Regions from separate parts of the Pseudoalteromonas sp. MBR-15 genome, predicted to be linked through region 1. Evidence: predicted binding sites of a transcription regulator. Region 1 holds the regulator's gene; each other region holds the start of a gene.

Region 1 (5,943 bases):
GCTGTGCGTGAACTAACTGATTTATTAATGCTAGAAAATGGCAAACCGCTAACTAGCGATGGAACGAGCGCATGAATATAGCCCGTATTTTACTAAGTATTGTTTTTGTTTGTAGCATGGTTTGGTTATGGTATCCGTACTTTAATCAACCGACAAACACAGTGCTCAGTGAAGACGAGATTATCGCTACACCTGATTACACCGCAATCGCATTAAAGCAAACAGCCTATGATGATCAAGGTAAAATCAGTCATAAAGTGGCCGCTGCTAAAATGGAGCTGTATCAACAGCTCGGGTTTACCTTTTTTGAGCAACCCATTTTCACCATTTACGGTGATCAGCAAGTTTGGCAAGTAAAAGCCAAAGAAGCCACGTTATATGAAAACGATCAGCTTGTATTCGAAGGGGATGTGGTTGCTAAAAACCTTACCCATAATGGCATGATCGAAGATATTAAAGCTGAGAACATTAACATAGACATTGACAAAATGACCATGTTTTCTAAGCAACCTGTCACGCTGACAGGGCCGAATTTAAAAATTACCGGTAAAGGTTTAAAAGCCGATTTAAAAGCCGAAATTGTTGAGTTAACTAACCATACACGAACCATATACTATGACCAATAAACTTAAGAAATTACTCCTGATCCCAAGCTTATTGATTGCGTTTTCTGGCGCAGCTGCTGAGCAGGCTGGCACACCAATCAGCATTAGCTCTGATCGCCAAGAAGGTCAGCTAAAAAATGGCATTGGTATCTTCGAAGATAATGTCGAGATCATACATGGTAACCGTCGTATTACAGCGGATCGACTCGAAGCACATGCAGGTGAAGTTGAAGGCACGGTTGAATTAATTATTGCCACAGGAAAGCCCGCTTACTTTGAAGAAAAACAAGCTGACGGCACTATTATGAGCGCCAGTGCTGAAGAAGTTCGATACGATGTTGCTAAACGCTTATTAACACTCGTTGGCAATGCACAAGTGACTCAAGCAGGCCAAAAAGTCAGTGCCAAGAGCATTACATACGATATGGAACAGCAACTGATAAGTGCCGAGAAAGATGAAAACTCGACCGATCGTGTACACACTATTTTAGTGCCTGTTGATAACAAAAAGAACGATGAAGGCCAGCCATGAGCACACTAAAAGCAGAGCTATTAGCTAAAAGCTATAAGGGTCGCCAAGTTGTAAAAAATGTAGGCCTTGAGGTAGAAGCTGGCAGCATTGTCGGTTTACTTGGGCCAAATGGCGCAGGTAAAACAACCACCTTTTACATGATTGTGGGATTAGTGCCCAGTGACAAAGGTAAAATAAGCATTGATGATAACGACATCACCTTATTGCCAATGCACAGCCGCGCTCGCTTAGGTATTGGCTATTTGCCACAAGAATCATCGATTTTTAGAAAACTGACTGTTTATCAAAACTTAATGGCCATTTTAGAGACCCGTAAAGATCTCAATAAACAAGGCCGCGAAGAAACACTTAACAGTTTACTTGATGAATTTAGCATTCAACACATTCGTGACAGCCAAGGTATGGCATTGTCAGGGGGTGAACGCCGTCGTGTTGAAATAGCACGTGCACTGGCCGCTGACCCTAAATTTATTTTGCTCGATGAGCCTTTTGCTGGTGTTGATCCTATTTCAGTGTTAGATATAAAGAAAATTATTGAGCACTTAAAAAATCGTGGTATTGGTGTATTAATTACTGACCACAATGTGAGAGAAACCCTTGATGTTTGTGAAAAAGCCTACATTGTTTCTCATGGGGAGCTAATTGCATCAGGTACACCTGAACATGTGTTAGCCGACCAAACTGTACGCGATGTGTATCTAGGCGAGCAATTCAGGCTTTAAATACGCCACCGACTAGAGCATCTGCTAGACTTATAACAATGACAATAAATCAAATAAATAGTTAACGGCATCGTTCTATTGTTTGATAAGACTAAAAAGGATTGTTAGGGATACATGAGGCAATCATTACAGCTGCGCATGGGCCAGCAACTTACAATGACTCCACAACTGCAACAGGCTATCCGTTTGTTGCAGCTCAGTACATTGGATCTCCAGCAAGAAATTCAAGAAGCGTTAGACTCTAACCCTTTGCTTGAAGTTGAAGAAGCAGATTATGCAGAAGAGAGTATTGGCAAAAACGAGCAAAAAGCCGAATCTGACGATACCCAACTAAGCGCGTCGGCTGACGAAGCTGCGAGCGAGTACGAGCAAGAAAGCAGTGATGCCCTCAACAAAGACACCGTAAGTGACGACTTAGCAATGGATGTTACGTGGGATGAGTACATGAGTGCTGCCCCATCAAGTTCCTCAGGTCCAATGCCTGAAGATGAGTCAATTTACCAAGGCGCATCAACCGAAACTCTCCACGAATACCTAATGTGGCAGTTACAACTGACTCCATTCAGCCCAACAGACGAAGCGATTGCCGTTGCGATTGTTGAGGCAATTGATGATTCGGGTATTTTAACCGTAAGCTGCGAAGACATTGTTGAAAGCTTCAATCAAAATAACGATGAAGAAGAAATCGAACTTGATGAAGTCGAAGCTGTCTTAAAAAGAATTCAATTATTCGATCCTGTCGGTATTGGCGCCCGTAGTTTACAAGAATGTTTGTGTATTCAATTACGCCAATTCGATGCTGACACCCCCTATTTAGCTGAAACTAAAATGGTGTTATCAGAACATATTGAATTATTAGCGAGTCGTGACTATCGCACTTTGATGAAAAAGACTAAGCTTAAAGAAAGTGAGCTGAAAGAAGTCATGACATTGATCCACAGCTTAAATCCAAAGCCTGCGGATACCATTGTTAGAGAAGAATCTGAATACGTGATACCCGATGTATCCGTAAAAAAAATAAAAGGCCGTTGGGTAGTTGAACTAAACCCAGACTGCATGCCGAAAATCAGAGTGAATAGCCACTATGCGGCGATGTCACGTTCTGTAAAATCAAGCAGTGATAGCCAATTTATTCGCTCTCATTTACAAGAAGCAAAATGGTTTATTAAAAGCTTAGAAAGCCGTAATGACACGTTATTAAAAGTGACTAACTGTATTGTTCAACAACAACAGGCTTTCTTTGAACATGGTCCTGAGGCCATGAAACCCATGGTATTAAATGATGTCGCAGAAATGGTCGAAATGCATGAATCAACAATTTCGCGAGTAACAACACAAAAATACATGCATACCCCGCGGGGAATTTTTGAGTTGAAATATTTCTTCTCCAGCCATGTAAGCACTGAAAATGGGGGTGAGTGTTCATCTACGGCAATTCGCGCTTTAATCAAAAAGCTAATCGCCGCAGAAAACACAGCTAAACCATTGAGTGATAGCAAAATTGCAGATATATTGGCTGAGCAAGGAATTAAAGTAGCTAGACGGACAATAGCAAAATATCGAGAGTCTCTAGCAATACCTCCGTCGAATCAGCGTAAGAGTCTGATTTAGACGTTTTACATAGAAGGAAAATGCTTATGCAACTAAATTTAACTGGTCGTCATGTAGAAATCACAGATTCATTAAGAGACTATGTAAACACCAAGTTTGCGAAACTAGAAAGGCATTTTGACCACATTAATAATGTTCATGTCATTCTAGATGTAGAAAAACTAAGCCAAAAAGCAGAAGCAACTTTACATGTAAACGGAGGCGAGTTATTTGCCTCTACTGAACACCAAGATATGTATGCAGCCATCGACTCGTTAATCGATAAACTTGATCGTCAAGTAATTAAACACAAAGAGAAATTAGCTCGACACTAAATTATGAAACTTAGTTCACTTACTAACCAGGACTGCAGCAAAGCTGCGGTCCTTTTTAATAGCAAAAAAAGAATTCTCGAATTTATCAGCGAACTGGCTCATGAGCAGCTCCCTCATTTATCTCAGCAAGATATACTCAATGCCCTATTGAACAGAGAAAAATTGGGCAGCACGGGTATTGGCCGAGGTATTGCGATTCCACATGGTCGTATGAGCGGTGCAGATCAGCCACACGCATTTGTAATTGTGAGTGAGTCACCTATAAATTTTGACGCAATTGATAATCGTCCAGTGGATATTTTTGTCGCACTCATCGTACCAGATGGTGACTGTCAACTTCATCTAAAGACCTTATCAACAATTGCTGATAGACTTAAAGACAAAGAATTTTGTAAACAGCTACGCAGTGCTAAAACAGATAGTGATCTGTTTAAAGTCATTGCATCAGAGGCATAAATGGAATTAATTATTATCAGCGGTCGCTCTGGTTCAGGTAAATCGGTCGCTTTACGAGTACTTGAAGACTTAGGCTATTACTGCGTTGATAATATTCCTGTAAACCTACTTCCTTCGTTAGTACGCAGTGTGTCAGATAATTACGACAAAATTGCTGTAAGTATCGATGTGCGTAACCTGCCGAAAGAACAGCAAGAATTTAACGATATTCTTGAGTATTTACCGGGCTTTGCAAAACCCACGTTGTTTTATTTAGATAGTGATGATCAAACACTGATCAAACGATTCTCTGAAACACGCCGCTTACACCCATTATCGATTGACTCGCTGCCGCTTGATTTAGCGATTAAACAAGAAAAAGTATTACTGGATGTTTTGATCACCCGTGCCGATTTTATGATTGATACGACCGATCTCAGCGTGCATCAGCTTGCCGAATCTATTCGCGAAAAAATACTGGGTAAAAAAGACAAAAAGCTCATTATTACTTTTATGTCGTTTGGCTTTAAGCACGGTATTCCAAAAGAAGCTGATTACGTATTTGATGCTCGCTTTTTACCGAATCCACACTGGGAACCGGATCTAAAACCACTGACAGGCTTAGACCAACCAGTAAAAGATTACCTTGCTAGTCACAGCATAGTGCAAAAGTTTACATGGCAAATTCAAACCTTTGTACAAACATGGCTCCCTCACTTAGAGCGAAATAATCGCAGTTATTTAACCATTGCGATTGGCTGCACAGGTGGACAACATCGCTCGGTTTACTTAGCGCAAACCATTGGTGAGAGCTTTTCGAAAAGTCACGCAAACGTGAAAATACGCCACCGCGAGCAAGATACCCAATAGGCAACGACGATGCATGCTGAAGACACTTTTTTAATCCAAAATAAGCTAGGTTTACATGCACGAGCAGCCACGGTTTTGGCACAACTTGCACTGCAATTCGATGCTAAAATAACGCTTTACCAAGACGATAAAGAAGCCGAAGGCGATAGTGTATTAGCCTTAATGTTACTCGAGAGCAGCCAAGGCAAAGAAGTCCGTGTGGTGTGTGAAGGCCCCGATGCTGACGCAGCACTCAATGCAATAGGCGAATTAATTGCACAACGCTTTCATGAACAAGAATAGCATTTGCTAAGCCTTGACTGTTTACGTTAAACTTGCATTGGGTATTTAAAATTCCTGTTAAATATCCTACTTTTATATCGCTCGCTTCTCTAAAATACATTTTTCTTAGTAAATTTATCTCAGTGCGGCGATATCCCTGCAAATACTAAATTTAGCAACTATGCTGTATTTGCTGAGTCAGATTTTAAGCTATTTTTTCAGTTGTAAGGACGCCAATGCCAGAAGCCTTTGAACAAGATTACCCGCTACAACAACTAAAACAGGTGACCAAGTCACTCAATAGTGGTCAATTTGTTCAAGTGCGCGGCATGTTAGCAAAAACAGCACCGTGTGATACCGCACTCCTTTTAGAATCATCCCCGCATAAAATTCGCCGTATGCTTTGGCAGCTGGTAGACCCTGATGTGCGTGGTGACGTATTAGAAGAGCTCTCAGAAGATGTACGTTTAGGCATTATTGCCCAAATGGAACCTGAGCACATTGCTGCCGCAACCGAAGACATGGACGACGATGATTTAGGTGAGGTTCTTCGAAGCCTACCTGATACAGTCTACCAAGACGTTGTCGGCGCC
Region 2 (5,943 bases), on a different contig from region 1:
GTAAAAGGCATTACTGAGTATATCGACGAAGACACTGAAGAGTGCCGAGCTGCAGCTGATAAGCCTATTCATGTGATTGAAGGCCCGCTGATGGATGGCATGAATGTGGTGGGTGATTTATTTGGTGCAGGTAAAATGTTCTTACCGCAGGTGGTTAAATCGGCGCGCGTAATGAAACGCGCAGTGGCTTACCTAGACCCCTTTATCGAAGCAGAAAAAGAAGAAGGTGCCACGAACGGTAAAGTGGTTATGGCGACCGTTAAAGGGGATGTACATGATATTGGTAAAAACATTGTTGGCGTAGTGCTGCAATGTAATAACTACGACGTGATCGATTTAGGTGTGATGGTGCCTGCGGAAAAAATTCTACAAACCGCGATTGACGAAAAAGCCGATATTATCGGTTTATCAGGCCTTATTACGCCCTCATTAGATGAAATGGTGCATGTTGCTAAAGAAATGACTCGTCGTGGTTTCGACTTACCCTTATTAATAGGGGGTGCAACTACCTCGAAAGCCCATACCGCAGTGAAAATTGAGCCACAGTACGATAAAGGTGTGGTGTATGTAAATAATGCCAGTCGTGCTGTTGGTGTGGTCTCTAACCTATTGTCTAAAGAGTTAAAACCTGCGTTTTTAGAAAAAACCAAAGCGGAGTACGAAAAAGTACGTGAACAGCAATCGCGTAAAAAACCACGCTCGAAGCCTGTCACCATTCAACGTGCTCGCGATAATGCCGCACAACTTGACTGGGATAACTACACCCCACCCGTGCCTAAAAAGCTCGGAGTGACAGAGTTTAAAAATGTGTCGATTGCCACGTTAAGACAGTACATCGATTGGACACCGTATTTCATGACATGGTCAATCGCAGGGAAGTATCCGCGTATTCTTAACGATGAAATTGTGGGTGAGCAAGCGCAAAGCTTATTTGCTGATGCCAATGCGATGCTCGACGATTTAGAACAGTCAGGTGCGCTACAACCACTGGGCGTGATTGGTTTATTCCCGGCAAACCGAGTGGGTGATGACATTGAAATTTACACCGATGAAACGCGTACAGACGTGTTAACAACCTCGTGCCATCTGCGTCAGCAAACAGAAAAAACCGATTTTGCGAATTATTGTTTAGCGGATTACATCGCACCTAAAGGAACCCCCGACTACTTTGGTGCCTTTGCCGTAACCGGAGGGCTTGAAGAAGACGACCTTGCTGATGCTTTCGATGCGAAACAAGATGACTATAATAAAATTATGGTTAAAGCTGTTGCAGACCGTTTAGCAGAGGCTTTTGCGGAATATTTGCATGAGCAGGTACGTAAAGAGTATTGGGGCTATGCAAGCGATGAAAACTTATCGAATGATGAGCTTATTCGCGAAAATTACCAAGGTATTCGTCCTGCGCCGGGTTACCCTGCGTGCCCTGAGCACACAGAGAAAAAGAAAATCTGGCAGCTACTCGATACTGAAAATCGCATAGGTATGAAGTTGACGAGCTCTTACGCAATGTGGCCGGGAGCGGCGGTGTCTGGTTGGTACTTTTCTCACCCGGATTCTAAATACTATGCTGTGGCGCAGATTCAAAAAGATCAGGTTGAAGACTACGCTAAGCGCACCAACATGACGCTTGAAGAAGCAGAGCGTTGGTTATCGCCTAATTTAGGTTATGAGCCAGAGTAAAAAGCAATAACGTGCTATTCAAAAGCACCGTAAGTACTTAACTTACGGTGCTTTTTTGTTTTTATTTAAGGAAAATTACATTTCTACCTCCGTTAAAACGCGCTTTAAAATCATACTTTCTTCCTTTTAATCAGCATTTAGCATGTGAAATGAGGCCAATATCCTTCAAATTTAAATATTTGTGTTAAAGTTATTAGTGTAAAGCAAGGAAATTAGGGTAAAGGTGTGATTGATTCAAGCAGCGCAAGTGACAAAGATAAAGCGCTATTTTTACGCGTATTTGCATTTATTGGTGCCATTACTTCTTTTGTAATGTCGGTTACAAGCTACCAAGATGGCTACATAACGCTCAGTTTTTTACTGGTTATTGGCGGCTTTGTTTTTGTATCGCCCTTTGTCCTTAAAAATCGCGACCGTGCTATTGCTGTGTTAATGCTTTATGCCTTGTACTCGATGATGTGCTTTTTGATAGTGTCTGGTGGTAATAATGGAACAGGGCCTTTGTGGTTATTTATTGTATCGCCTGTTACCTTTTTTATACGAGGTTTAAAACGCGGCGCATTTGACTTAATCATACTGGCTATTGTGATTTCAGTGCTGTTTTACTTCACCGATAAGCTTGGGTATTACAGCTATCCGAATCATTATTTTACGACCCGTGTCATGCTGTGTTTTTCGATTCTTTGTATTCTTGGTGGTTTCTACGAGTATTACCGTAATAAGTACAGTCGAGAGCTTATTGAGCAACTAAAAATAAATCAAAAATTAGCCCGTATTGATGCCATGACCGATTTGTTTAATCGCCGTTACGCTACTGAATGCTTGCAAGATGCGCGTTTTAACGAAGGGGCTGTCTTTTTGTTGATTGATGTAGATAACTTTAAACAAGTGAATGACACCTATGGTCATCAAATTGGTGATGATGTGCTCACTTTCATTGCTTCAATCCTCAAAAGTGTGAGTGGCGAAGAAGACATTGTTGCTCGCTGGGGCGGAGAAGAGTTCCTTATTGTGACCCCGCAAGGACATGAGCGTAGAGCAAGACAATTAGCTGAAAACATTCACCAGCAATTGGCGCAACATGCATTCCAACAAGGGGTTCATAATTTTAAAGTGACGCTGAGCATAGGGCTTCATCAGCGGGCTTCTAACGAGAGCATTGATCACTGTTTAAGTGTGGCAGATAAGTGTTTATACCTTGCTAAATCACACGGTAAAAACCAAACCGTTGCTGAGCTAGATAGTGAAACACATTCACCTGCTTAGGTAATAAAAAACCGCCAAAATGAAGTGACCCCCAATAGTTGGACATTCCAATTACTGGGGGTCTTTTTATGTGCAAAATTAGTGACTATTTTCAAAGTCACTAACTTCGCTCTCAGCTTCTTCTTTCGATTTGCCGTATTTTTGTTGGATTTTACCAACAAGCTCTTTACGGCTACCTTCAATTTTATCTAAATCGCCATCGGTAAGTTCACCCCATTTACGTTGTGCTTTACCTTTCAACTCTTTCCAATTGCCTTCTAAACGATCGCTGTTCATCATAATCTCCTTACTTTGTTAAACATTCACTTTAATAAAAGCAATCGTTATGCCATTCATGGTTTATATATAACCAACTGAATTACATCGTTTTTATTATTATGATTAGACATAGAGTGTTACATGCCTGCAATTTGTACTGGGTTTTAAGGAAAACCTTGTAATTCTTTCATTCAATGAGAGGCTGTTCATCGTTTTTTGATACAATGGGCAAAAAGAAAGTAAGAGATGCCAGACGTGCTGCCAGTTGAAGATATTTATCAATCCCTGCTAACAACAATAAAAAATAACCCTATGGCCTTATTACAAGCACCACCGGGCGCAGGTAAATCAACATGGCTGCCACTCACATTAATGCGTGAAGGGCACTTTAAACACATCGTCATGTTAGAGCCAAGACGACTGGCTGCACGTAATATTGCCCAGTATTTGGCGAGCCAACAAAACGAAAAAGTCGCTGAAAGTGTCGGTTTGCGTATTCGAGGGGAGTCAAAAGTGAGCCCCGCCACTCGGCTTGAGATTGTCACCGAAGGTATGCTGACCCGTATGCTGCAAAACGATCCTGAGCTAAGTGGCGTTGATTTACTTATTTTTGATGAGTTTCATGAGCGTTCAATTGCTGCAGATACCGCGCTTGCCTTTGCCCTTGAAACGCAAGCGGCATTGAGAGACGACTTAACAATATTACTGATGTCGGCCACCTTAGACGGTGAGCGGTACAGTGAGTTTTTTGACTGCCCAATAATATCCTCTGAAGGGCGAAGTTACCCGATTGATGAAGTGTATATTCCACTCAAAGACGAAAGCCGATGGCTCGATGATATACCCGCAATTATTAAACAAGCGCTCAATGAGCAAGCTGGCAGCGCATTAGTTTTTTTACCCGGACAGCGCGAAATATTACGGGTGCAGCAAGCACTAAGCGACCTTGCAGATCAGTGCGAGGTGTTTACTTTATTCGGTGAACAAAACAAAGCAGAACAACAAGCTGCAATCGCCCCTGCAACGAAAGGGAAGCGTAAAGTTGTGTTGACCACCAATGTAGCTGAAACCAGTTTAACCATCGAAGGTATACGTATTGTAATTGACAGTGGTAAGCGCCGTGCAGCCAGCTTTAATTTAAAAACCGGTGTTACAGAGCTTATAACGCAAAATATTTCGCGCTCATCGGCGGTGCAGCGTGCCGGTCGCGCAGGGCGTATTGAACCGGGTGTGGTGTATCGCTTAGGGAGTAAGCAAACCTTTGAGCGTCGCAATAATCACGACGCACCTGAAATTCTCACCAGTGATATTAGCCAGTTATTACTTGAGGCAAAGCAATGGGGCGCTTCACTTGAAGAGCTAAGCCTGCTTGATGTACCAAGCAAGCAACAAATTAAGCAAGCAACAGCGCTGTTGAAAATGCTGGAAGCCATAGATGAAAATGACAAGCTGACACCGCTTGGCAGTCAAATGCTCAGCTTTGGTGCCGATATTCGGTTGTCACATATGCTGATTAAAGCACAAAAATTACAAGTAACGATGCCAGGCATATATGAGCTAGCGGCGTATTTAATCGCCTTACTTGAAAGCCGTATAACGATGCCTGCCGATCTTAATTTGGCGTTGCATAGCCAGCATACAAAGCCGCATCCCGTGTTTAAACAGCAATTAAACTATTGGTTATCACGTTTGCAATTAAAAGCAGCTTTTGAGCTTAAAACGCAATACCTTGCCTTGCTGGTGGCGTTTGCATTTCCTGACCGATTGGCGAAAAAACGCGGTAATGGTTACTTACTTGCTAATGGCGCAGGTGCTGATTTAAGTGAAGAGTTTTGGCATAACGATGACTACATTGCCATTGCCAGCATGGGCGGCCATAAAGGAAGCCGCGTATTTGCTGGCGTGGCGTTTGTGCCCAGTGAACTTGAAGATGAACTCGGCCATTTATTTACATCGCAGACGCGATGTGAATACGACGAAAAAACAGGACGTTTCATCCATCAAGATGAAGTAAAACTAGGGGCTATCACAGTATCAAGTCAGCCAAGTAAACAGCCGCTTGATAAAGCTCAGCGCACTCAAGCGTGGTTAAACTTATTTAGCAAGCATGGTTTTCAGTTATTTAATGAGCAAACTGACAGTGAACAGTTACTCACTCGTATGAGTTTGGCAAGCACGCTGTTGCCAGAGTCATTCCCGACCATTAATCGAGATGAACTACGTGCACATAGCCAATGGCTAGCGCCTTACCTGAGTGATATTAAAAATCTTGAGCAGTTAAAAAAGTTTAATTACGGCGAAGCACTAAAAAATTGTTTTGATTGGCAGCAACAAAATGCATTAAATGAGTTACTGCCATTGCGTTTAACTGTGCCAAGTGGCTCTAATGTAAGAATTACCTACCAGCTCGATGGCCCTGCAAAGCTGAGTGTGCGTATGCAAGAAGTGTATGGCATGACCAGCACACCTTTGCTTGCACAAGGTAAGTTACCGTTATTAATGGAGCTTTTATCACCTGCAAAACGGCCTCTGCAGCTTACTCAAGATTTAGCGAATTTTTGGCAAACCAGTTACCGCGACGTACAAAAAGAGATGAAAGGGCGTTACCCAAAACACTTTTGGCCAGACAACCCAGCTACGAGCCAAGCAACAAATAAAGTAAAAAGTAAAATGTGAAGTAAATAGCAAACCAAGCGAGTAGCGGGGCTTTATAGTGACCCATCTAATTAAGTTTGCCAT
Region 3 (5,943 bases), on a different contig from region 1:
TATAATCGCTCAAACGTGTTGGCATTTTAACACTGTGGAAGAAAGCTTCCGTTGCAGCTATCGCGTGTTCAATTGCCGCCTCTTCATTGGTAATATCCAGTCCCAGCACACGTTCTGCATATTGTAGTAACTTACCGCGCTTAGTGTCTTTTTGCTCAGCCATCATGCGTGGTAATACAATCGCTAGGGTTTGCGCATGATCAAGGCCGTACACTGCTGTCATTTCATGCCCTATCATATGTGTTGCCCAATCTTGAGGTACGCCCGCACCAATCAACCCATTTAATGCCATTGTTGCTGACCACATAATATTAGCGCGCACCTGATAATTTTCTGGCTCTGAGAATGCTTTAGGTCCTTCTTCAATGAGGGTCATTAAAATTCCTTCGGCAAAGCGGTCTTGCAACTTTGCACCTACATCATACGTAAGGTATTGCTCCATAGTATGTACAAATGCGTCAACAATCCCGTTAGTCACTTGGCGCTCTGGTAATGAAAACGTTACTGCGGGGTCAAGTACCGCAAAACGAGGGCGCACATACTCACTGGCAAATGGAAGTTTATCGTGAGTTTCAAGGTTTGAGACAACACTAAAGGTATTCGACTCAGACCCCGTTGCAGGCAAGGTCAGTACCACACCGAGTGCAACCGCCGATTTTACTTCTGCGCCGTTTGCTAAAATATCCCAAGGCTCACCCGTGAATTCAGCCGCAGCGGCAATAAACTTACTGCCATCAACCACAGAACCCCCACCTACAGCCAGAATGAAATCAATCTGCTTTTCTTTAACAAGCTCTACGGCTTTCATACAGGTTTGATAACTTGGGTTTGGCTCAATACCTGCAAACTCAAACCACGTATGCTCACTTAATGCTGCTTTAACCTGATCATAAACGCCATTTTTCTTAATGCTGCCACCACCATAAGTGACGAGTACTTTGGCATTTTTAGGGATTTCTGACTGAATCTCTTTAATCTGTTGCTCACCAAAATGAATCTTGGTTGGGTTTTCAAAACTAAAATTTAACATGTGGCTTCCTCATCGTTGATGTGAGTTTTTATCAGTGAATAACCCATTTTAGTTATTTTTATATAGGGATAAAGCAGTAAAATAGATAATCACTTTTGCAGTAATGCAATAATAATTAACGTAAACTCACACTAGCTAGAAATCTTAGGATATGAATATGTGGCAAGGTTTAGACGAATTTTTATATGTTGTTGAGCAAGGGAGCTTTACCCATGCAGCCAAGGCGATGGAGGTCTCTACTTCACATATTAGTAGGCAAATTCAACAACTTGAAAACCGCTTAGGGTCAGTCCTTTTTCAGCGTACCACGCGAAAAATAAGCCTGACAGAGGCCGGAAAAGAATATGCGATCAAACTTAAAGCAATCCGGCAAGAGCTTATCGATGCGAATAACCAGTTACAGGGTGAGCAACGCCAACCTAAAGGGCTTATTCGTATCACAGGTGCCGGTGAATTTGTTGCCAATCAAGTTGCACCGAAAGTTGCCGAATTTGTCAAACGCTACCCAGAGGTCGAAGTCGAAATCGACTTCAATAGCCGTAATGTCAATTTAGTTGAAGAGGGCTTTGACTTAGCCGTTCGTTTTGGCCGCATGGAAGACTCCAATCTTATCGCCAGACCTCTTTGCAAGCGAATAATGACGCTTGTCGCAAGCCCTGAATACCTAGCCAACCATCCACGCTTAACGCACCCTTATGAGTTGACTGAACACAATTGCCTAATCGCGATGAGAAAACGTTGGCGTTTTAACATTGATAAACACATCAAAGAAGTCCGTATAAATGGCAATTGGCGCAGCAATCACCCTCAAGCCATTCTAAGTGCAGCTATTGCTGGCATCGGAATCGCGCATTTGGCACACGACATTGTTGAGCCCTATATTGCAAAAGGGCAACTTGTAACAGTGCTGGATGACTTTCAAGTCAGCGACAACGCCTCTTGGTTGGTTTATCCGCGCAAAGATCTCTTGCCTTACCGCGTACGTTTACTAATTGAGCACCTTACCAATGAATTCGCTGAATAAAATTCACACTTTCAGAAATAAGGCAAGCGGGTTAGAATCAATCAAATAATAATAAAAAGTCACTATTATGAACGAATTTTATCAACTCTCAGCAACCAACTTACAAGGCCAAACGGTTCACTTTTCTGATTTCGAAAATAAAGTCGTTTTAGTCGTCAATACAGCGAGCAAGTGTGGTTTTACACCACAATACGAAGGCCTGCAAAAATTGCACGAAAAATACCATGATCAAGGCCTCATTATTATCGGCTTTCCGTGTAATCAGTTTGGTAAACAAGAGCCCGGTGACGCAAAAGAAATTAAGGAAGGCTGCCTCATCAACTATGGCGTGAGTTTCTTAATGATGAGTAAGGTGGATGTCAATGGTGAACATGCTCACCCTGTCTTTAGGCACCTAAAATCAGAATTACCGGGCTTTATCACCCGTAAAATAAAGTGGAACTTTACAAAGTTTCTGATTGGTAGGGATGGTAAAGCGATTAAACGATTCGCGCCCCTCACTAAACCAGAACACATCGAGTCTGCAATTATTACGGCACTGAGCAAATAAACCTCGAACCAAAAAGCAATAAAGAGGCAATAGCCTCTTTATCTAAATTTATGCTTAGTCGTTCATGTACTCATCAAAGTCGTCTTCGCCTAAGTTTCTGCGCAAGCGTTTTTGCTCAAGATAGTCTTCCAACTTCTTCTTAACGCGTTGCTTTTTCTTGTCGTGTTGATTACGCCCGACCATTTCGTACTCGTCTTCAACAAAATCGTCATCTAGCGCATCATAACTAAATGTCTTACCCACAACCCACTCCATAAAGTGTTTGAGACCAATTCAGGAGATTAAAATTCGCTCTGTGAATTGGCAAAGATTAAAAAGCTCAGTGGTTATTTAGTATGTAAAAAACCACCAAAATAAAGCCACACCGCCATGCTAAAGTGGCGATATGTCAATATTGTGAATAAATAGCGCTAAATTTGATTTCTGAAAAGTGAGAGTTTTTTATCGTTTCGATAAAACACATTTATCCATGTGTGTTTTTTAGTTAATTTGACTAAAAAATGGCTAAAAAACCAAACAGCTTTCATTTTAAAAAACCACAAAAACAACATAACTCAATGAAAATAAACACAATAAAAACCTTGGCATTAAGTTTGATTATTTATTTTCGTCATTTCAAACAGGAAAGAAAAAAATGAAAAAGTTATTGTTAGTAAGTTCTTTATTTATCGCAACCAGCGCTATGGCTCATAACGATAATGATACGCATATTTCATTCAGTGGTGAGCAATGTGATGTTGAGTTCAAGAACGATGTTCGCATCACGCCAAACGAATTAGAAGTGTTCACTGCTGATAACAGCACAATGAAAATCATTGATCAAAATAACTTATACATTGATGGCGAAAACATCTCGCTGAATGCATCTCAACAACAAGCTATTGCAAATTACTCAGATAGCTTACGTAGCCAACTACCCGAAGTGGCAAACATTGCTCTAGAGGGTGTGAAAATTGCCGGTGTTGCAATTGAAGAAGTGGCAAACGCATTCAACATTAGTGGCTTTGATGACATCTCGGAATTAATGGATGAGATTAGTGTAGAAGTGCAAAATACCTTTTACCAACAAGGTGCATTCACCATGGGTCAGCAAAGTTTTGAAAAGTTTGGTCAAAATTTTGATGAACAATTCGACCAACAAATTGAGTCTGCAGTTGAATCGGCAATGATGCAATCAATGGGCAGTATTTTAGTTGCGCTAGGCTCTGAGCTTCTTGGCTCGGGTGGTGACATGGACACGTTTGAACAGCGCATGGAAAACATGGGTGAACAAATCGAAGCGCGTGTAGAAACACAAGCAGCGCAACTTGAAAAACGTGCCGACGCATTGTGTGGCAGCTTTGCCGATATTGCTCACAAAGAGCAACAGCTCGTTACTTTAGTGCCACAACTCAAAGAATACCAACTGTTCACGTTCAAACAGAACACCCTGTAATGCATTAACATCCCTGAACCAATCTACTTGGTCTTATGGCGCAGAGCTTGCTCTGCGCTTTTTTTATTTTTTTGCAAGTACGGTTAGTTGTGACAACGTTTTGACTGCGTCTTCCAAACGCTCTGACCAAGGCAAACCATAGCTTAATCGAAAACAGCTGCGGTATTTTTTCCCCGCCGAAAAAATAAGCCCAGGAGTAATACTAATCCCCGCATCTAATGCTAAATGGAATAGTTTAACGGCATCATATTGACTCCCTAAGTCCACCCAAATAACACACCCTCCCTGCGGGTTACTAATACGTGCACAACTTGGCATATATTGCTGCAGGCACCAAATCATTCGCTCTTTGTTAGCACTTAGTCGCTGGCGTAATAAACGAATATTTCTATCGTATTCACCACTGGCAATAAATTCATACAAGGTCCATTGATTGATCAATGGCGCTGAGCAGCTCAAGGCTCGTTTAAAACGTCTGGCTTGTTCAGCAAACTGGCCCGCAATAATCCAACCAATCCGATAACTCGGTGCAGCCGTTTTTGAAAATGAGGCGCAGGTGATCACCAATCCTTTTTTAGAGTAAGCCTGCGCTGGTGTAGCACGTTTTGCGGTGTAATGTAGATCACCGTATACATCATCCTCTATCAGCACAACATCACGAGCCTCAAGTAAAGCGACCAGCTGTTCACGCTTACTATCAGGCATAAAACTCCCCACAGGGTTATTCAATGAGGTAGAGAACACGCATGCTTTTATATCATGCTCATCTAGCGCCTGTTGTAAGTCATCTAACCAAATGCCTTCATCTGGGCATAGTGGGATTTCCAGCGCTTTCAAGCCTAAACTTTCAATTAACTCAATGATGCCAAAGTAACAAGGTGATTCAATCGCAATCACATCACCAGGTTTTGCCACGCATTTTAGTGCAATAGCAAGCGCTTCTTGTGCCCCATTGGTGATCACCAATTCATCGCTCGCCACACCAATTCCGAAATCTAAATAACGATGAATCAATTGCTTTTTTAACGGAGCAAAGCCATCCATCGGCCCATAATTAATTACCGTAGCTCCGGCCAATGTCATCACTCGGCGCATCGTTCGTGCTAATGCTTTATCGGTGGGTGCAGCAGCAATTGGATTAGCAATACCAAACGGGACAACATTGGCTTTGTGAATTGCGCTATAAACTTGCTCTATCAGCGCTTGCTTGTTGACAGTCATTGGCTCGCGGCTTAATTTCACGCGCTTGGGTCTTGATTGATTTAACTGCGATGATTTTAAAAAGTATCCCGACTTCTCTCTCGCTTCAATCAACCCTTGCCCCTCAAGAAGCTGATAGGCCTGCTTAACGGTAGGAATACTGACATTAAGCTTTTCAGCCATTTTTCGCAATGAAGGGAGTTTTTCACCGGGTAATAACGATCCCTGTGACGATAAATCTCTTACTAACTGAGTCACTTGCTGATACAAGAACTCACTGTTACTGCGACTGATCACTTGTGACATAGCCCACCAAACTGTATAGGTTGCATTTGTAGTTTTCTGTATATGTTAAGTATACAGAATCAACTTAAAATAAACACACTTACCCTATTTAGGCAATAAAGATGAAAAGCGCCGCTCTTTACCTTGCAACTGTATTGATCTGGGGATCAACGTGGCTGGCTATTGAGTTTCAACTAGGTGATGTCGCCGTTGAAATTTCTTTGTTCTATCGTTTTGCGATTGCCGCCATTTTAATGTGGGCATTTGTGTTATTTAAAAACCTGCCGATGCGTTATTCATGGCGTGATCATGGTTTTTTTACCCTACTGGCATTATTTAACTTTGGTTTGAACTACCTAACACTGTATTGGGCACAAAACTACCTTAGTTCTGCCATGGCCTCCATTGCATTCTCAATG
Region 4 (5,943 bases), on a different contig from region 1:
GCTCTGGATCTGCTATTATTTTTGCAACTTCATTTTCGATTGCGCCTGGGTTTGATTGCTCAACAGCGGCGACAAACTCGTTATAAGCGTCTGGGTTTTCAATAAGATCAATTAAATTTTCCGTTCCTTCTGGAAGGGTCACTTCATTTTCGGTCGCATATTTCACGACGGCTGCAGCTTCAATCAACACATCTGGATCAACCCCTTTTTCTACCAATGAAAAGCTTTCAAGGTCAGCCGGTGGTATCCCCTCATTTGCCGCTGTAATAAGCGCAACTAACGCCGTAGAAACAGCGCTTAAACTTACCGTATTAGCGCCTTCATCACCATGGGCAAAATTAGCCTTAATTTTGGGTGCTGCTTGTACTTGGGCATTGGCAGTTAAATCGGAAACAAATGCACTGTATTCAAGACTCGAATTAGTCGCAGATATAGCATTAATACGACTAAACAGATTCGTTTCATCATCGTCAACAGTAAACGTAAACGTAAAATCACCGTTAGCATCGCTCGTTTGTGTGTAATTAGTACCGAGTAAAGTTGCATTGACGGTCGCATTACTAAACTTATCACCCGTAATTGAACCCGCTAAGGTATACGTGTTATCGATACTCGCTATAATGAAACTTTGTTCTAATTCGGTACTATCGCCTGAATCATCTGTAACTGTTACTTTGAATTTAAGCTCGGTATCTTCGGCAACACTTGGTAAAGTAAATGACACTTGTTGTTCAGTCGCACTGCTCAACGTAACTGTGGGCCCTGCTGTTTGCTCCCAGTTATAACTGCTAATACTGCCATCGTCATCAGTCGCATTTACTGAGAGTGTCGCCATCGACTTTTCTTGTGCAGAGCCAAAGTCTGCAGAGACCTTAGGGGCAACATTATTCAACAAACTCACCGTAATTGATTTTGATGTAGCTTGGCCTGCTGAGTCTGTAGCCGTAAGCGTAAACATAGCTTCTGTGTCGTTATCAAGTGCTGGCGCAATAAAGCTGATAGAGTTTGTGTTTGCTCCCGTTAGCGTAATATTCGGGCCTGAATCTTGTACCCAGTTGTAGCTAATACTCGCGTTATCATCGGTAACCGTTGCTGATAATTCTATGCTTTCACCCTCTTTTACACTCGCAGTGCTATCAAGTTGAATGACGGGGGGAGTGTCGACGACTTCAGGTTCATTTTCATCATTGTCCGAACCACAGCCAGCTAATAATAAAGTAATTGTACTGCTTAGAAGTGCAAGTTTGAGTTTATTCGTTTTCATCACGAGTCCCTTTATTTAAATAAAATGAATTTAAATGAATGAAAACTGAATGATAGTATGGTTTAGTGAATTTGCCAGTTGACTATTAGCAAAAAACTAATAATAAACTGGCTAAATGTGGGCGGGATTTAGGCTTATCTAAGCAGTTGTGGCTATTTTAAAGCCGAGTGGATCAATGTAACATGTTCTATTAAATCAAGACCTAAATCGGTTAGGTAGCCTCCATCGCTGCTATCAGTAATTCCTTTATCGTATAAGCGCTTTGCTGCATCAATCAGTGAAGAATCTGCATCAGAATGAATCTTAATACCTTGCATTTTTGAGTTTCGCGGGAATTTAGCGAGGAGTGTTAATTCGTCAATCATATTTTTATCAAATTGCATATGTTCACCTTTTTATTATTTCCATCATTGTGTTTTTATAGCATATAGACTTAAGCTTAGTGAAGATATTAAAAACTGCTACTGCGGGGTGAAATTTGCTTACACGTATCTCAATCTTTTTATTATTTTTTTTAGTGTTTTCTCATATAGCAACAGCGAAAGACACTCCGTTAGTGGTGCTAGATGGTGACAGTGCATTAACCAACGCAAAGGTATGCTGGTATGAAAATAAACGCTATACCGAGGGTGCGATTATTGCTGTAGCGAACAGCATGCTTATATGCGCTACAAAAACAGACCATCTGTCTAATAGTGATCTCATGTGGTATCGATTGAATGAAAACGGCGATATTATTTACCCTAAGCAGGCGAAAACAATTCGTGTCAATTAGCATCTAGTGACGAGATAGGTTACTATTGCGCGGTAATAAGTAACCTAAGATTTAGTATGGATAATCAACCTAATAATCCTTTGCATGGCGTAAAACTTGCCGATATCGTCACTAAGCTACAAGAAAAATTTGGCTGGGAAGGCCTCGCTGCGCATGTCGATGTTCGCTGCTTTCAAAATGATCCCAGTGTAAAATCAAGTTTAAAATTTTTACGTAAAACGCCTTGGGCACGTGAAAAAGTAGAGCAACTTTATGTCGATACGTTTTTCAATACCCAAGAGGACGATATGGCAACTTTCCAGTGGAAAAGCATTAAAAAATAATTATTCTTCTGCCATTATCACCGAAAGCGATTTCGGTGATATTTCTACAACGATTTCATCAGCTGTTTTCACCTCGCCATCAATTACATAGCTTAATTCATTTTCTGCCGTAACACAGACACGCTTAGCATTTGTGTGATGGCTGTTAATTGCAAAACTTGTCTGAGTAATGCTCGAAAAAACCAATTCAGCAATACTCAAGGTACTGGCTTTCGAGTCTGCACTTGGAGTAAGCCAATTAACATCTAGTAACCCATCTTTATGGTCGGGCTGCCCTGCTGATTGCGCTAACAGGGTGGTGAACGGTGCTGCGTTGGCGATAATCAGGCTTGTGGTATGAATTGACTGCGGTTCATTATTATCAAGTTTTACAGTGTAATCTTGTGCTTCATGTTCGCCGAGCGCGTGCCAAAAACCTTGTAAATAGGCCAATTGCCCCGATTCATTTTTTGCATCACGATGCGCTTTTTCTATCATCTTTTGCTCAAAACCTATCCCTACAAGCAATAGCATACGTTCGCCATTACACAGTGCGGTATCAATACGACTCGCCTGCCCTTCAATAATGAGCTCACAGGCTTGTTCGACAGGAATTATTTTTGACCGAATGCCCATTAAAACATGCGCTAACGCATTTGCTGTACCTAATGGAATGATCCCTAATTTACAAGGGGTATCAACTAACACACTTGCAACCTCTGTCACAGTGCCATCTCCCCCACATGCAATGATTACATCGGGCTGTGATTTAATGGCCTCTTTTGCTAAATCAATGCCACTAATTTCGGCCGTTGTCGTGTGTACTGTTAAATCGTAGTACTGTGATAAACGGGCGGTAATTTGTTTATTTTTAGATTCCCATAATTTCGTGCCCGATACAGGGTTAGCAATAAGTACAGCTTTATTTTTAATTAATAAATCACCGGCTTTATGACGTCTTATTAAATGACGTAATTGACGTTTATTAAGATTTGCAGTCTCACGTGTTTCTTTAATTTGCTCAAGTATCGTGTGCACATCTGCATCTTTGTTTTGACTCAATAAATAAGCAGCCATAACAAATACGGAACGACCGCGTCCTAATGCACAATGCACTACAACGCGTCTGTCTTCTTTAATCTGATGATGTATCCAATTAATGGCTTGATTTAATTGTGCGCGTGTTGGCACGCTGTGATCAAGTACTGGAATATTTAGATAACGGATATTTTCTTGAGTAGACGACCATTCTAAGCCATCAAACTCACAGGTTACATCTAAAACGGCTGTGATTCCCATTTCTTTCATACTGTCTATGTCAGATGGAAATAATCGACAAGCCAAAAACAAATGCTCGTTTATTTGTTGAAGTGGCGGCACTTTATCGTGTTTTCTAGACCACGCGTTATAAAGTTGTGCGCCAAGTAAAAATGGAATAAACGCCCACCGTATATACATGGGAATAATGCCATTTTCACGTTTACGGAATATTCGCGCGATATCAAAAAAATAAGCCGCGCTCACTAACAATAATGAAAGCGCTGTCCAATAAAAAAATAGCGCAAAGTACACCGTATCTACACGCAACGCAGCAATAATAAACGCTACGGCTAAAACTAAATAGGTTGATGCTGCCCACATAATCACTCCTTGTTATTGTAATTATTTATACATAGCAAGTTTCACTCCAGAGTTTAAAGTACACCACGCCTTTTGATATACCTTAAATCAATAACTTAGCAGATTTACTATTTATATATAAATAAGTTTAGGACATTTTTTCAATAACATATGAATAACTTACACATTATGAATAACTTGAAACCTATAAATTTGCCAATAAGCACATCCCTGCTAACCTAATTAATAGAAAAGAGGTGGGTTAACATTGATTTCACATCCTTTTTTCTAAAAATAATGTTTCGTGCATCTAAACCGGTGAGTAAACCGTTACTTCTATACAACAAGAAAAACAGGAACTTTATGGACAACGATCAATTATTAGCGTTACTGAGTGCAACAGCGAAAGGTGACAAAAATGCCTTTGCAAGTTTGTACAAATCAACCAGCGCTAAGTTATTTGCCATTAGCTTAAAAATGCTGGGTAATCGGGCTCAGGCTGAAGAAGTATTGCAAGATGCCTTTGTAAAAATTTGGCACAATGCCAGTGACTATCAAGTATCAAAAGGGGCAGTTATGTCATGGATGATAAGCATAGTCAGATACCGTTGCCTCGATTTATTACGCCACCACAAAGTGCGTAAAGAACAGAGCTTAACTGATGAGCAAGAACAAGAAGATTTAACGTCTATTCAAGTTGCTTACGAAGATGATTCAAAGTTGGTCGACTGTATCGAACAACTTGATCCACAGCAAAGACAAGTAATTCACTTGGCTTATTATAAAGGGTTGACTCATCACGAGCTTGTTGATCACATTGCATCCCCTCTTGGCACAGTTAAAAGCTGGATCAGACGTGGGTTACAACAACTACAAAGGTGCCTAACGTTATGAATTATGAAAACCAAACACTTATTGATATGTTAGCAGCCGAGTATGTTCTGGGGACATTAAGAGGCCCCGCTCGCGACCGTTTTGCTCGTTTAATGTTAACCTCTACCCGTGCAAGAGAAGCAACATGGATGTGGGAGCAACATCTCAATAACTTAGCAAGTTCAATTGAGTCTGTGCCACCCGATGAAGCCGTATGGGAAAAAATTGCCAGTCGTATCGACCCTAACGTTGTGCCTTTGCAATTAAAAACCAAAAAGCCACGCTCAACGATACTACAAGCATGGTCGCTTATTGCCACCGCTGCGAGCATTGTCCTTGCGCTTATTATTTGGCAGCCTCATGAGTCGGTTACATCGCAAGCGCAACAAATTGCACTTTTTAAGAATCAAGCCGAATCTGCACTTTGGTTTATTGATGTGCAAGACGATAGCCTTGCAATTAAAGCATCGACTGCACTTATACCACGCACAGACAAAGATTATGAGTTATGGATGATTTTAAAAGGGCAAGAAGCGCCCATATCCTTAGGTCTACTGCCCAAGTCAGGCCGAATTGAGCTACCTAAAAATGCCCAATTTAATGCGAATGACATTGCACTCCTAGCTGTTAGCTTAGAACCCTTGGGAGGATCGCCAAATGGCTCCCCGACCGAGGTCTTATACACCACCGAATTGGTTATTCTTTAAGTCTAAAAGCCGTGCATTGCACGGCTTTTTGCATTTTTGTTAAAAAATTTTCAAATTATTGCATCCAATTAAATTCTTCGCCCGTATTTAACTATGACTTAATTTAAAAACTAAGGAAAAGTCATGAAGAACGTAACTCCATCTCTAATTGCTATTGTAGTATGTAGTACCCTGTTCAGCTTGCCTACAGAGGCATCTAGTCACCGAGAAGCACCGAACATCACACGCTTCCCAACATTAGACTCAACAGACTTTTACGCGTTTAATAGTTACGAAGAAGGCCGTGGCGATTATGTCACGTTCATCGCAAACTATATTCCACTTCAAGATGCTTACGGCGGTCCAAATTATTTTGCAATGGACCCCGATGCAACCTACAGCATTCATATCGATAATGACGGT

Evidence for each region. Region 1 encodes sigma-54, which starts transcription at its own class of promoters, with help from an activator protein. Its sites were predicted from a motif close to GTTGGCACGNNNNTNGNNT; they were not measured.
Region 2: ACSSVW_RS15705 (CsbD family protein) is a predicted target of sigma-54. The motif match lies at 3,261-3,279, and genes of this name have one in related genera.
Region 3: ACSSVW_RS18150 (YggN family protein) is a predicted target of sigma-54. The motif match lies at 3,185-3,203, and genes of this name have one in related genera.
Region 4: ACSSVW_RS02305 (diacylglycerol kinase family protein) is a predicted target of sigma-54. The motif match lies at 4,164-4,182, and genes of this name have one in related genera.

Annotation. Positions count from the first base shown of each region.
Region 1 covers NZ_JBRJHH010000003.1:326,605-332,547, forward strand. The annotation lists gene kdsC (3-deoxy-manno-octulosonate-8-phosphatase KdsC) at 1-75, shown strand, start outside; gene lptC (LPS export ABC transporter periplasmic protein LptC) at 72-626, shown strand; gene lptA (lipopolysaccharide transport periplasmic protein LptA) at 616-1,137, shown strand; gene lptB (LPS export ABC transporter ATP-binding protein) at 1,134-1,859, shown strand; gene ACSSVW_RS06545 (RNA polymerase factor sigma-54) at 1,974-3,470, shown strand; gene hpf (ribosome hibernation promoting factor) at 3,497-3,784, shown strand; gene ptsN (PTS IIA-like nitrogen regulatory protein PtsN) at 3,788-4,240, shown strand; gene rapZ (RNase adapter RapZ) at 4,241-5,089, shown strand; gene ACSSVW_RS06565 (HPr family phosphocarrier protein) at 5,099-5,371, shown strand; gene mgtE (magnesium transporter) at 5,587-5,943, shown strand, end outside.
Region 2 covers NZ_JBRJHH010000012.1:69,020-74,962, forward strand. The annotation lists gene metH (methionine synthase) at 1-1,680, shown strand, start outside; gene ACSSVW_RS15700 (GGDEF domain-containing protein) at 1,906-2,946, shown strand; gene ACSSVW_RS15705 (CsbD family protein) at 3,025-3,222, opposite strand; gene hrpB (ATP-dependent helicase HrpB) at 3,460-5,880, shown strand.
Region 3 covers NZ_JBRJHH010000016.1:67,983-73,925, forward strand. The annotation lists gene ACSSVW_RS18130 (iron-containing alcohol dehydrogenase) at 1-1,030, opposite strand, end outside; gene ACSSVW_RS18135 (LysR family transcriptional regulator) at 1,188-2,054, shown strand; gene ACSSVW_RS18140 (glutathione peroxidase) at 2,122-2,604, shown strand; gene ACSSVW_RS18145 (PA3496 family putative envelope integrity protein) at 2,659-2,847, opposite strand; gene ACSSVW_RS18150 (YggN family protein) at 3,239-4,039, shown strand; gene ACSSVW_RS18155 (aminotransferase-like domain-containing protein) at 4,103-5,545, opposite strand; gene ACSSVW_RS18160 (DMT family transporter) at 5,647-5,943, shown strand, end outside.
Region 4 covers NZ_JBRJHH010000001.1:551,517-557,459, reverse strand. The annotation lists gene ACSSVW_RS02325 (PKD domain-containing protein) at 1-1,264, opposite strand, end outside; gene ACSSVW_RS02320 (TIGR02647 family protein) at 1,417-1,647, opposite strand; gene ACSSVW_RS02315 (DUF1496 domain-containing protein) at 1,743-2,039, shown strand; gene ACSSVW_RS02310 (VF530 family protein) at 2,096-2,362, shown strand; gene ACSSVW_RS02305 (diacylglycerol kinase family protein) at 2,363-3,982, opposite strand; gene ACSSVW_RS02300 (sigma-70 family RNA polymerase sigma factor) at 4,325-4,855, shown strand; gene ACSSVW_RS02295 (anti-sigma factor) at 4,852-5,541, shown strand; gene ACSSVW_RS02290 (DUF4331 domain-containing protein) at 5,665-5,943, shown strand, end outside.